2 regions of the Halomonas sp. BDJS001 genome follow, and region 1 is predicted to be linked to the other one. Evidence: predicted binding sites of a transcription regulator. Region 1 holds the regulator's gene; the other holds the start of a gene.
The links. The regulator FliA, encoded in region 1, starts transcription of late flagellar genes. The targets are predictions, from matches to a motif close to CTAAAGTTNNNNNNNNNNCNGCCGATA.

Region 1 (6,228 bases):
CCCTGGTCGAAGAGGTGATCCCGAAAGCTATTTCGCTGACGGTGTTGCAGCGTATCCTGCAAAATCTGCTCGATGAAGATGTCTCTATCCGCGATATGCGCACTATTCTCGATACCCTGGCGGAGTATGCCACCCAGCAAAAAGATCCTAACGAACTGACGGCGCTGGTGCGTGTTTCTCTGGGGCGGGCCATTGTCCAGCAGTGGTTTGCAGGGCAGGAGACGCTTAATGTTATGGGCCTGGATGCCCAGCTGGAGCAGGTGCTGGTACAGGCCATGAACGGTAACGGCGCCATGGAACCCGGGTTGGCAGAAACGCTGATGACTCAGGCGCAGCAGGCGCTGGAGCGTCACGAAAGCTCCGGCGAGCCGCCGGTGCTGGTTGTGCAGCACTCGCTGCGGGCGGTGCTTTCGCGCTTTTTGCGCCGCCGTCTACGCCATATGTCGGTGTTGTCCCAGGCTGAAATCCCTGATGACCGCACATTAAGAGTGACGACAATAGTCGGCGGACGTTAATGACGACACGCCGTGGTAGGCTAGCGTTGACCATTTCCAGAATAGGCAAAAGGTAAATCATGAGCGTTAGACGTTTCGTGGGAGCCAATAGTCGTGATGTGATGCGCCAAGTGCGTGAAACGCTCGGAGAAGACGCCTTGATTGTGGCCAATCGGCGTACCGAAGGGGGCGTTGAAATTTTGGCCATGGCGGATGAAGCCATTGACCACTTTGAACCTTCACCGGAACCCGCACCCACCGAAACGCCGCCACCTCCGACACAAGACCCCATGCAGGCGATGAGTGAGCGCTTACTACGGGAAATGCAGGATATGCGAGCGCTGCTGGCAAACAGCCAGTCAGCCCATGCTGCTTCACCAACGCCAGCGGCGCCCACCGGTACGGCTGCGAGGCTGCGCCAACTGTTATGGAATGTCGGTTTTAGCAGTGAGCTCACCGATGAGCTGCTGGTGGGAATGCCCGGATCGCTCGCCAGATTAGACGGCAACAGTGAAGCGCCGCTGCAGTGGCTGCGCCAGCAATTGATGGATCGTCTCTGCGTGTTGAGCGATGAGCCAAGCTTTTTTGATCAAACCGGGATTGTCGCCCTGGTGGGGCCCACGGGGGTGGGCAAAACCACTACCACTGCCAAGCTTGCCGCCCGTTTTGTGATGCGTCACGGTACCCGCCCGGTAGCGCTGGTCACCACTGATAGCTTCCGGATTGGTGCCCATGAGCAGCTGCGCATCTATGCACGCCTGCTGGACACCCCGATGTACGCGCTGGATGCAGAGCAACCCATCGACGATTTGCTGGGCCGCCTGCAGGGCAAGCAGTGGGTGATTATCGATACCGTAGGTATGAGTCAGCGTGACCAACGAGTGATCGAACAGATTGCCCACCTCCAGGGCGGACGTTCGCGGGTGCGTTTGGTGCTGCTGCTTAATGCCGCCAGCCAGCCGGAAACCCTCGAGGAAGTTGTGCTGCGCTATCGTCAAGCCGCGCGAGCGGCGGGCGCAGAGTTAGATGACTGCATTATTACCAAGCAGGATGAGGCGGGGCGTCTGGCACCAGTGTTAGACATTATTATGCGCCACGGGATGCGCGTGCTGTTCGGTTCCAATGGTCAGCAGGTGCCCGAAGATATGGTGATAGCAGCCCCTGGCGCGCTAGTGGATCAAGCACTGAGTACGGCAACACCACAGCGTGAGGGGGCGCAACGTGCGGATGTCCCGATGGGGATGCCGCGCTGGTCGCGGGATGTGCTGGGACAGGGGCGTCGTTTATCATCGTTACTGGCGAGATTGCGCCAACGCGTCACAGGGTTTGCGGCATTAGAAGAGATCTGGGACTTAGCCTCGCTACCTAGCCGTGTGCAGGAAACGCGCCTGGACGCGCTGCTCGCCGGTTACCCAGCGACGGATACCACCTTAGGCATGGCATGGGCTCCTCGGCGTAATGAGCGCGGCTGCGATTGGGCAATGCCCGACATTGGGCTGGACACAAATGGTGCCTGGTTAGCGCTACCCTGGCTGCAGCATCGCCATCCTGCAGGGTGGCAACCGCGCATGGCCGCGTTGTCTTCATCAAGCGGTGTCGCGGTGCACTTGCTACCGCGTTTTCCCGAATCGGATGCGCTAGCGTGGCTAGAAGCCGAGCATTTGACCTGGGTCAGCCAAGTCCCCCCCAGTCATCGGGTACTCTTTCACCACGAGCGCCAGACGATCCGTCAGCTGTTTAATGACAGTGTGCTTACGCACCATGTGGGCGTACGTTTTCGCGGCCAATCGGTGCAGCTATGGACCGCCTACGCTGAAGTTGAGGACGCCAGCGGCTGTGCTCTGCTCGCCTGGTACGGGGAGGTACGCGATCCGGAAAGCGCCAAAGTGGTGGTGCGCCGCTACTGGCTTACCCCAGCTCGGTTAGGGGCCGAGGTGCTCTCACTGCTGTTAACCCAGCTGCAAAGCGAAGGCTTGGCTGCCTTGACCCGGCGCGCGTGGCAGCAGCTAAAAGAGGCTGATAGCGGTGATTTAAATGCGGAAGTTCGCCTGTTAATGGCCAGCGGTGTGGCGTCAGTCGCCGGCCATCTCGATATTGCCGATGATGAGGAGGCGCAGACGCTGCGTGGCGATCTCCTCAATCTACTAGGGGCTAGTCGCCGTCGCCGCGATACCGGCATGCTCGATGCGTTGATCTATGCCTTTATGGCGCGGGATGCGATTCGTCAAATGGGCAGTGTGAGTCGAGAGGGTGTGGCGTGAGCGAACAGGATCAAGCCTCGGGACTGCGCAAGTGGGCAAACTTGCAGCGCCAACAGCAGCAGGCGGAGGGTGCTGTTGATGCGGCGGCAGCAGAGCATGTCCCCGAGCCTGAGCAGTCCTCATCTTTCTTAATGCCAACGACCACCGCGGTGGAAGCGCCAACAACGTTGGCGCCGCCCAAACCTAAAATCCCACTTGTGGTGGTTGGACTACCCGGTAGTGGTGCCGTGCACGTTAATAAGGTTAAAGCACGCCTCGGTCAGTGGTCAGCGCTAGGTCGCCACTGGGCCGGTCACCCTGATGATTGGGACATTCGAATCGTCATGGCGGAAACGTCCGACCTTGCTCAGCTTCGCGAGCAATACAGCCGTTGGGCGCTATGGATCAGTAGCGATGCCGATACCTTCGCTGTCATGTTCCGTACCTTGCGACAGCTCCATGAACGTGGCGGACCGCGTCGTTTACTAGCGCTCCATGAGCCGCACTTGCCGCGTCAAGGGCTGCTCAATAACTTGCGTGAAGCTGCTGATTACTACTTAAATATGGAGTTACTGGTACTTGCACGATGAGCATACTCTGCCGAGGAGACTAAGCATGCTAAGCTGGCTATTAAGAGTGAGGCTGCCACGGGTCTTAGTACTGATGGCAGGGGGGCTAATCGCAGGATTAACAGGGAGTGCCCAGGCGGCACCCGGTAGCTGGAGCAGCCAGATACCAGGGCTGATGGTGGCAATGAGTGATCGGGCAAGCAGTAGTAAAACAGCTTCCCCACCCGCTGTCGGAAACCTTCAATCAGGCCAGCTTGGGCGTATACAGTGGCAATTTCAGCATCCACCCGGTGCACTATTAAACGCTTGGCTCTGCCATCCTGAGCAGTGTGTTGCATTAACTGGTATGCGGGGTTCTACCACTGCGCTTGAGGGGCGGGCTGCCGATGCGCCACTGCATTTTCGCTTCGCCTTGCGCCCAGGCCAGCGGCCTGTACGTGTGCAGGGGTTGCAATTGATTGTGAACTATCAGTGAAGGCTGATTAGCCGCGAGGCGAGAATATGTACACAGCACAGGGCAGGATTAAACAAAATGAGCTGTTGACGCAATACATGCCACTGGTGCGACGTCAGGCCTTAACATTACAGGTTCGATTGCCGGCGAGTATTGAGCTCGATGACCTTATTCAGGCCGGGATGGTGGGGCTGCTCGAGGCGCTGGGCCGTTTCGATGCTACCCAGGGCGCGACGTTCGCGACCTTTGCCAGTCAGCGTATTCGCGGCGCCATGATGGATGAGTTACGTACCCGCGACTGGCTGCCCCGCAGCGTGCGCCGTTCAGCGCGCGCGGTGGACAGCGCCGTTCGCCAATTAGAGCAATTGTTAGGGCGCGCCCCGGAAGAGAACGAAATCGCTCAACACCTTGAGATGCCGCTGAGTGAGTATCAGCAGCTTCTCAATGACACTAACAGCGGACAACTGCTGCCGTTTGAAGAACTAGTGGCTGATGGCGGAGAGCCTGTCAGTAATGAACTGGGCAATTCACCGTTCGAGCAGTTGCTGGACGGTCAGCAGCGTCAAACGCTGATTGAAGCGATTGAAGCGCTTCCCGAGCGTGAAAAGCTGCTCATGGCGCTGTACTACCAAGAAGAACTCAACCTCAAGGAAGTAGGCGCTGTGCTGGGCGTGACGGAATCACGTGTTTCACAACTGCACAGCCAAGCCGTGAGTCGTTTACGCGCGCGTTTACACGACTCGGCATAACGCCAACGTTTTTTTTACTCACTTGTGACCGGCAAGGAGCCGTGGATGAATCCTTCGACGTTGATAGGCATATTTGCCAGCATACTGCTGTTGGTGAGCGTGCTGTTTTTCACAGCAGAGTCCCCGGAAAGCTTTATCAATTTTCCGGGGCTTGCCATCGTGGTGACCGGAACCCTGGCGGCTACCTTTATTAGCTATCCACTGAAAGAGGTGCTCCGGGTTGTACGCTTGGTAGGCCTGGTCTTCAGGCGTGAAAATACCTACATGCGTGACGATATCCGCGAGTTGGTCGATATGTCCCGGCTGTGGTTTAAAGGCGATGTACGCGCGGTCGAGCGCGAGTTGGAGCATACCCGCAATCCGTTTTTACGTACCGGGATCCAACTGGTCATTGCCAATACCAAAGAGGATGAAATTTTTGACATGCTGCGCTGGCGCATTGCCCGCCTTAAAGCCCGTGAGCATGCTGAAGCACAAATTTTCCGTACCATGGCGACCTATGCACCTGCCTTTGGCATGATCGGCACCCTGGTGGGGCTGGTCAACATGCTGGAGGTCATGGACGCTGGCGACTTACAGGTCATTGGCCCGCGCATGGCAGTGGCGCTGCTCACCACCTTCTACGGCATTTTACTCGCCAACTTGGTGTTTAAGCCGATTGCGGTGAAGCTAGAGCGCCGCACCGAAGAGCGGCTGATTACCATGAACATGGTACTGGAGGGTATTTCGCTGATTACCAAGCGTCGCCTACCGTCGTTTATTGAAGAGACCCTCAACTCCTTTGTGGCTAATTACCACGATGAGATCCGTGATAACAGCGTCAAACCCAGGCCTGATTCGTCGGTTAGTTCGGCGGTGAAGGGGTAAGACCAGATGCTTGACCGTGATACACGCCATGCACTGGAAATGACGCCATCGCCAGGCGATGGCGATGAGGGTTGGCTAACCAGCTATTTAGATGTGCTGACGCTGCTCATCACGCTTTTTGTGCTACTGCTTTCCCTGACGCCGCCGGGCGGCGGTGAAGCGGCTGATACTGCTTTCATGCGTTCAGCCAGCGCTGTATCATCACTGCCTCTGGCGTCTCTGGCCACCGGTATCCAGCCCCGCCATTCAGGGGTTCAACCCCAGTTTGACGGGCTCGATATCCCTGGTGTCAGCGTTTCCCAAGGGCGCGAAGGGCTCACGCTCCGCATTGATACCAGCCTTTTATTTCCCAGCGGCCAAGCGGTACTGACGTCCCGTGGGCAAGATGTGATAGAAAGCCTTATCGATGTGCTGACCCGTTTTGACGGTCAGATTTCGGTGGAAGGCCACACCGACAGCGTGCCTATTTCAACGGCCCGCTTCCCCTCTAATTGGGAGCTCTCATCAGCGCGTGCTATTGCTGTGGTGAGGCATTTAGAGCGCCAAGGGTTCAATATCTCTCGTATGCGGGCCGTCGGTTATGCCGACACCCAACCCATGGAACCAAACGCAACGGCGGAGGGCCGCGCTGCCAACCGTCGCGTAGAGCTGTTGCTAAGGCAGCAGGTCGAGGGTGAATAGATTTCGAGGCCACGTTTGTGTCCATGTACCACCCGCGATTGCAGTCGTTTGGAGCCCTGCTGGTCGTCGATGCCGATTGTCGCTGCATCCAAACTACTAGTACTAACTTAACCCGCTTAATTGGTTTTGAGCGCCCTGAACATGGGCAGCTTACGCTAGCCTGCGTGTTGGGGA
Region 2 (6,228 bases), 1.2 Mb from region 1:
TAACAGAGAAATGCAGCGATATTACGCAAAACCTGAAAAAGCCTGCTAGGCTAGGGGTGTTGATTCATGGGCAAGCAAGCCTTTGATTTCCCTAAAACGCAACAAGCAAGGAGCGCCCTATGCGTAATATTATTTACATTATTGGTCTTATCGTGGTTGTGCTGTTCATTCTTTCGATGCTTGGCCTGCGCTAACATCTAGGCACTGGTTTCATACAGCATGCCAACAAAAACCGCCCGAAGCGTTTGCTTGCGGGCGGTTTTATTATGAGCAGCTTTTATAAGCTGCTGAGTTCAGCAATGCTTGGCAACAGCTTGCGTTAAGCGCAATCAGCAGCCCCTTGGCCAAACATATCAAACATTATTTCACGGCCAAGGCGAGTCAGTACAAAGCGGCCATACTCATTGAAGGTGGCGGCTTCACTGGCTTCCATCACTTGCTGGCAGGTTGCCCATGTGGGGGTTGCGGCACATAGTGTGAGCAGTTCACGGTGGGCTAAACCGCGCTGGGGTAAGGTAATGGTTTCCAGGACATGGCCGTTATCGTAGAGCAGCTCAGCGGCGATCGATAAGCATTGACGAAGGCTACGCTGAACGTTCGCAGTAGTCGACAGCCCACTTGACGAGGGGGCAGAGTGTTCTTTCGTAGGCTCGGGAGTCATCGTATGTTCTCCAACGGTCAGCACCAAATCGGGCTTGTTGCAGCGCATTATAAACCAAAGTCGATGTTAGACCAAGGTCTATAAGGTGGAGCGGATCTCCCACTATTGAGCTCATCAACGGTAGGTCAATGTGCTACGCTCGCTATCACGTATTTTAGCGAGTTAATAAGTCATGCATATCAGTGTATTCGGAACCGGTTATGTCGGTCTTGTGGCAGGCGCTTGCTTAGCCGATGTTGGCCATCAAGTCACCTGTATGGATGTTAACGCTGAGCGGATTGAACAGCTTAATGGCGGCGACGTACCGATTTTTGAGCCAGGGCTAAGTACCATCGTTGCCCACAACATAGCGGCGGGCCGTTTACGCTTTACCACCGATGCTGCTCAAGCGGTAGCCAGTGGTGAACTGCTATTTATCGCGGTGGGAACGCCGCCCGATGAAGATGGCAGTGCCGATCTTCGCTATGTGCTAGAGGTGGCGCGCACGATCGGCCAGCATATGGATAGTTATAAGCTGGTGATTGATAAATCTACCGTGCCCGTGGGAACCGCCGAGAAAGTCCAAGCCGTTATCAATGATGCACTTCAACAGCGCGGCGAATCACTCGCGTTTGACGTCTGTTCGAACCCAGAGTTTATGAAAGAAGGTGCCGCGATCGAGGACTTTACCCGCGGCGCGCGGATTATCGTCGGCACCGAAAGCGAACGCGTGAAATCACGTATGCAAGAGTGCTACGCCCCCTACAATCGCAACCACGAAAAACTGATGTTTATGAGCGTGCGGGCCGCCGAACTCACCAAATACGCCGCCAACGCCATGCTCGCCACCAAAATCAGCTTTATGAACGAGATCGCCAACCTTGCCGAAAGGCTTGAAGTGGATGTGGAGGACGTACGGCGTGGTATTGGCAGCGACCCCCGTATTGGTTACCACTTTATCTATCCAGGCTGTGGTTACGGTGGTTCCTGTTTTCCCAAAGATGTCCAGGCGCTAGAGCGTGCTGCGCGTCAGCTAGGCTATACGCCGGAACTGCTCAGCGCCGTCGAGTCAGTGAATTTACGCCAAAAACAAACGCTGTTCACAAAATTGCAAGATAACTTAGGCAATCTAAGTGGTAAGACCATCGCTGTGTGGGGCTTGGCCTTTAAACCCAACACGGATGATATGCGTGAAGCCCCAAGCCGCACGTTAATGGAAGCGCTCTGGCAAGCAGGTGCCAAGGTGCAGGCGTTTGACCCTGAGGCAATAGCGGAGTGTCGGCGCATCTATGGCGAACGGGATGACCTAATGCTGGCCGGCGACCGTATCCAGGCAGTCAAAGGCGCAGATGCGCTGGTGATCTGCACTGAGTGGAAAGAGTTTCGAAGTGTCGATTTTGATTGGCTAGCCGACCAGTTGGCTGAAAAAATCGTCATCGATGGGCGTAATTTGTACACGCCCAGCGCTGTTGAAGAAGCAGGTTTGCGGTACATAGGGGTGGGGAGAAAGAGCAATTAAGAGAGGTATCTATCATCGCGTTTTTACTGATTAATTCGTGTATGCATTACTAGAAGTTACTTGGGATTACGTGTTAATACGAAAAAAAGAGGAGAATATTTAAGTTATTCTTCACCTTGCCGAGGTTTTAAGGTAAGTGTATTAAAAACAGTGTTACGCAGGGCTGCGCAGATATGCGCTTACTGAAGGCAGCAAGCGTAGCTACATGTATTCAAAAAAAGGCTTTGGTTTATGGCTGCTATTACATCACTAGGCATCGGTTCTGGCTTGGATCTGAACGGCTTGCTGGAGCAATTAAAAACGGCAGAACAAGCGAAGCTTGAGCCCATTGCGCAGCAGATTAAGTCTGAGCAAACGCAGATATCTGCCTATGGTCAGCTTAAAAGTGCGCTTGAGCAGTTTCAAAGTTCTGCTGAGGCCCTCAACGATGGTTCGTCATTCGAGAGCTTGACAACCAATGTCGAGGGCAGCGCCGTTGGTGCTGTTAGCAGCAATGAGGCCCAGCCAGGCCAGTACGAAGTCGAGGTCAATCAGTTAGCTACCGCCAGTAGCTTGGTGACGGAACGTCTAGAAACAGCAGTGGAAAGTATAGTGACGGGCGAACAGTCTTTAGATTTTACTATCGCTGATGGCAACCTGACCACGATTACTATCCCTGACGGCAGTTCTCTTGAAGATATGCGTGACGCCATTAATGAGCAGAGCGATGGCCGCTTAAATGCCTCCATTATCAATGATGGCGAAGGTTATAGGCTTTCCGTTAATGCCACCGATACCGGCGCAGACGCGAGTATTGAAAGCACTAATTTTTCTGACATTCTAGCCGCTGGCGTCGCAACCTCCGACGCACAGGTAGTTCAAGCAGGCCAGGATGCGGCGTTTAACGTCAATGGAATCGATATCGTTAGCCCCACCAATCAAGTGGAAGGTGCAATTCAAGGCGTTACCTTGAATCTTGCTGAGGCTGGCGCGACGAGCACTGTAACCGTTGAGCAGGATGATGAAGCTATTCGCGAGCAGGTCACCGCTTTTGTTGATGATTTCAACACGCTCAAAGAGACCATCACGACTTTGACAGCCTTTGACCCAGAGACGGGTCAGGCGGCAGGATTGAATGCCGATGCAACCACTCGGGCTGTTGAAAGAGAGATTCGCCAAACAATCAGTGCAGTTGTCGGTGGAGATGGCTTTAACGTGTTATCTGATATTGGTATTTCACTTCAAGTAGATGGCAAGCTAAAGATTGACGAAAATAAGTTAGATAACATTGTTGCTACTCAGCCAGACCAGCTAGCCAATTTTTTTGCAGGCGATAGCGAGGAAGGTGGTATGGCTGGTCAAATAGCTTCAGCGCTTGAGGGTCTTGTCGGTACAGGTGGTCGGCTTGAAAGTGCCGTTAGCTCATCTGAAAGCCGTGTTAGTTCGTTGGAAGACCGTTTTGCGACCACTGAAAGCCGCATTGAGCAGACCGTTGAGCGTTATCGCACGCAGTTTCAAGCAATGGACGGTATGGTCGCGCAAATGAACCAAACCAGCGCCTATTTGACTCAGCAGTTTGCAACGCTGGGCCAGCAAAACCAAAATTAAGCAGATAAGCTTGCTAAAATAATGGCTTACAAAAAATGCTCAGCACAAAGTGCTGGGCATTTTTTTGCAATGCCTTAAAAACAGCTTAAAAAAGGCGCTACCTCTAAAGTTTGTTCCTCCGCAGCCGATAAATTATCTAGATACCTTTATCTACTACTTATAAGGAACTGAGTCATGGCTTCGATAACTGCACTTGGTGTGGGCTCTGGGCTGGATTTGAATGGTTTGGTAGAACAGCTTAAAGCGGCCGAAAAGCAAAAGCTTGTACCCATTTTACAGCAGCAAAGTGCTCAGAAAACCAAAATTTCAGCTTATGGGCGCCTTGAATCAGCAATGGATCGCGTGCAAACCTCCATCGCTAAGCTTAATGATGCTTCTACGTTTAAGCAGCAAAAAAGCACCGTGACGGGTGACGGCGTGCTGGCGACCGCAGGCGAAACCGCTAACGCAGGGCGTTATGAAGTCACCGTTACCCAATTGGCACGTTCTGGCAGCGCTGCTTCCAACAGTGTAGCGTTAGACCAAGAGCTAACCGCAACCGATACGACGCTGACGCTTGAGTTTGGTGCTGGCGGTACCCAAACAAGCTACGACGTGACTATTTCAGCAGGCAGTACGCTGGCGGATGTTCGTGACCAAATCAACGCGGATAAAGAGTCTGGCGTCACTGCTTCTATCGTTAATGACGGCACTGGATACCGTTTAGCGCTGAGTTCAAAAGAGACAGGCCAAGATGCGTCACTGGAGGGCTTCTCAGGCTTGGCATCGCTGACCATGGATGCAGCTACCCAGCGTTCAGGTCAGAACGCTGAGTTGAATGTTAATGGCATTGCTATTACCAGTAAAACCAACCGCGTTGAAGAGGCAATCCAAGGCGTAACGCTTGACCTTACAGCTGTCTCTGGAAACCCTGTAACGCTGGTGATTGAGCGCGATGAAGCTTCGCTGAAAGAAGCAATTAATGATTTCGTTAAAAACTACAACGAAATGAAGTCCACCGTTGGCCGAATGACCGCCTATAACGGCGAAGGCGAAACATCAGGCGAGCTGGTGGGTGACCGCACCGTGCGCACCATTGAAGACCGCCTACGCCGGGATATCACAGACAACCTCGGAACGGGCGATATTACACGCCTTTCTCAACTGGGTATTGCCATTGATGAGAAGGGACGACTTAAGGTCGATGAAGATAAGTTAGACGATGCAGTCGCCAACAACCCTGAAGGTCTAACTGCCTTTTTTGCAGGTGACTCCAAAGAGGGCGGCTTTGCAGGGCGGCTAAATGCAACGCTTGAAGCCATCACTGCTGAAGATGGCATTATTCAGAGCTCGGTGACTAGCGCTGAACAGCGGGTTGATAGCCTGGATGTGCGCAAGCTGCGTATGGAGGCAAGTATCGAGCGAAGCACCGAGCGTTACCGCAAGCAGTTTGGGCAATTGGATGGCTTGATCGCTCAGATGAACTCAATGAGCAGCTACCTCTCTCAGCAGTTTGACATGCTGGGTAATATGCAGAAAAAGTAATTAATAAAGCGGTTGGAAAAGTGGTTGAGAAAACATCTGAAAAGTTACAGTAAATTACATAAAAAAGAGCATTTTTTTCTAAAGAAGTAGGCGGGGCTGCCGTTAATTATAATAACGGCGACGCAAGCGCCGCTAAGCAGGCCATAAGGCCAGTTAAATTTCGAGGAGCACTTACATGTCTGTAATTAACACTAACATTACTGCCCTGATCGGCCAGAATAATCTGTCCAACTCCCAGTCCATGCTGGCTAAAGCGCAAGAGCGTCTCTCTTCTGGTCTGCGCATCAACAGCGCTGCTGACGATGCTGCGGGTCAAGCCATCGCCAACAAAATGACGGCTCAGATCCGCGGCATGGATCAGGCTAGCCGTAATGCTAGCGACGGTATCTCCCTGGTGCAGACCATGGAAGGCGGCCTGGATCAAATCAACGACAACCTGCAGCGTATTCGTGAGCTAGCGGTACAGGGTGCTAACGACACTAACGCCGCAGAAGACCGTGATGCGATCGTTACCGAGATCAACGAGCGTCTAGCTGAGATTGATCGTGTAGCTGGTAGCAACAACTTTAACGGTACGAACCTGCTGAATGTCAGCGGTGGCGGCACTCTTAATATCCAGGTTGGCTCCAATACTGAAACAGAAGACGTCATTTCTGTTACCACTCTTGACGCTACCGTTTCAGGTCTTGGGTTGGATGCATCAGGTGGTGCTATCACTGGTTCGACCTTTGCAATTACTTCTGGCGGCGCAGTTCACGGCGAATTCCAAAGCTTGGTTGATGCTGTTGATACCGCCACTGAAACACTGGATACCAACCGCGCTACCTTGGGTGCTACCCTTAACCGTTTCGACTCTGTAATCGATAACCTAGCGACGACGTCTACCAATCTCTCTGAAGCCCGCTCACGTATCGAAGACGCTGATTACGCTGTTGAAGTGTCTAACATGACACGTGCT

Region 2: the regulator FliA is predicted to act here: its motif matches at 2,258-2,284, upstream of fliD (flagellar filament capping protein FliD).

Annotation. Positions count from the first base shown of each region.
Region 1 is NZ_CP110535.1:100,497-106,724, forward strand. Features, by position in the region: gene flhA (flagellar biosynthesis protein FlhA) at 1-515, shown strand, start outside; gene flhF (flagellar biosynthesis protein FlhF) at 575-2,755, shown strand; gene OM794_RS00490 (hypothetical protein) at 2,752-3,324, shown strand; gene OM794_RS00495 (flagellar protein FlhE) at 3,350-3,778, shown strand; gene OM794_RS00500 (RNA polymerase sigma factor FliA) at 3,805-4,506, shown strand; gene OM794_RS00505 (motility protein A) at 4,552-5,373, shown strand; gene OM794_RS00510 (flagellar motor protein MotB) at 5,380-6,054, shown strand; gene OM794_RS00515 (GAF domain-containing protein) at 6,078-6,228, shown strand, end outside.
Region 2 is NZ_CP110535.1:3,912,931-3,919,158, reverse strand. Features, by position in the region: gene OM794_RS18220 (hypothetical protein) at 320-661, opposite strand; gene OM794_RS18215 (UDP-glucose dehydrogenase family protein) at 834-2,159, shown strand; gene fliD (flagellar filament capping protein FliD) at 2,391-3,746, shown strand; gene fliD (flagellar filament capping protein FliD) at 3,921-5,270, shown strand; gene OM794_RS18200 (flagellin) at 5,446-6,228, shown strand, end outside.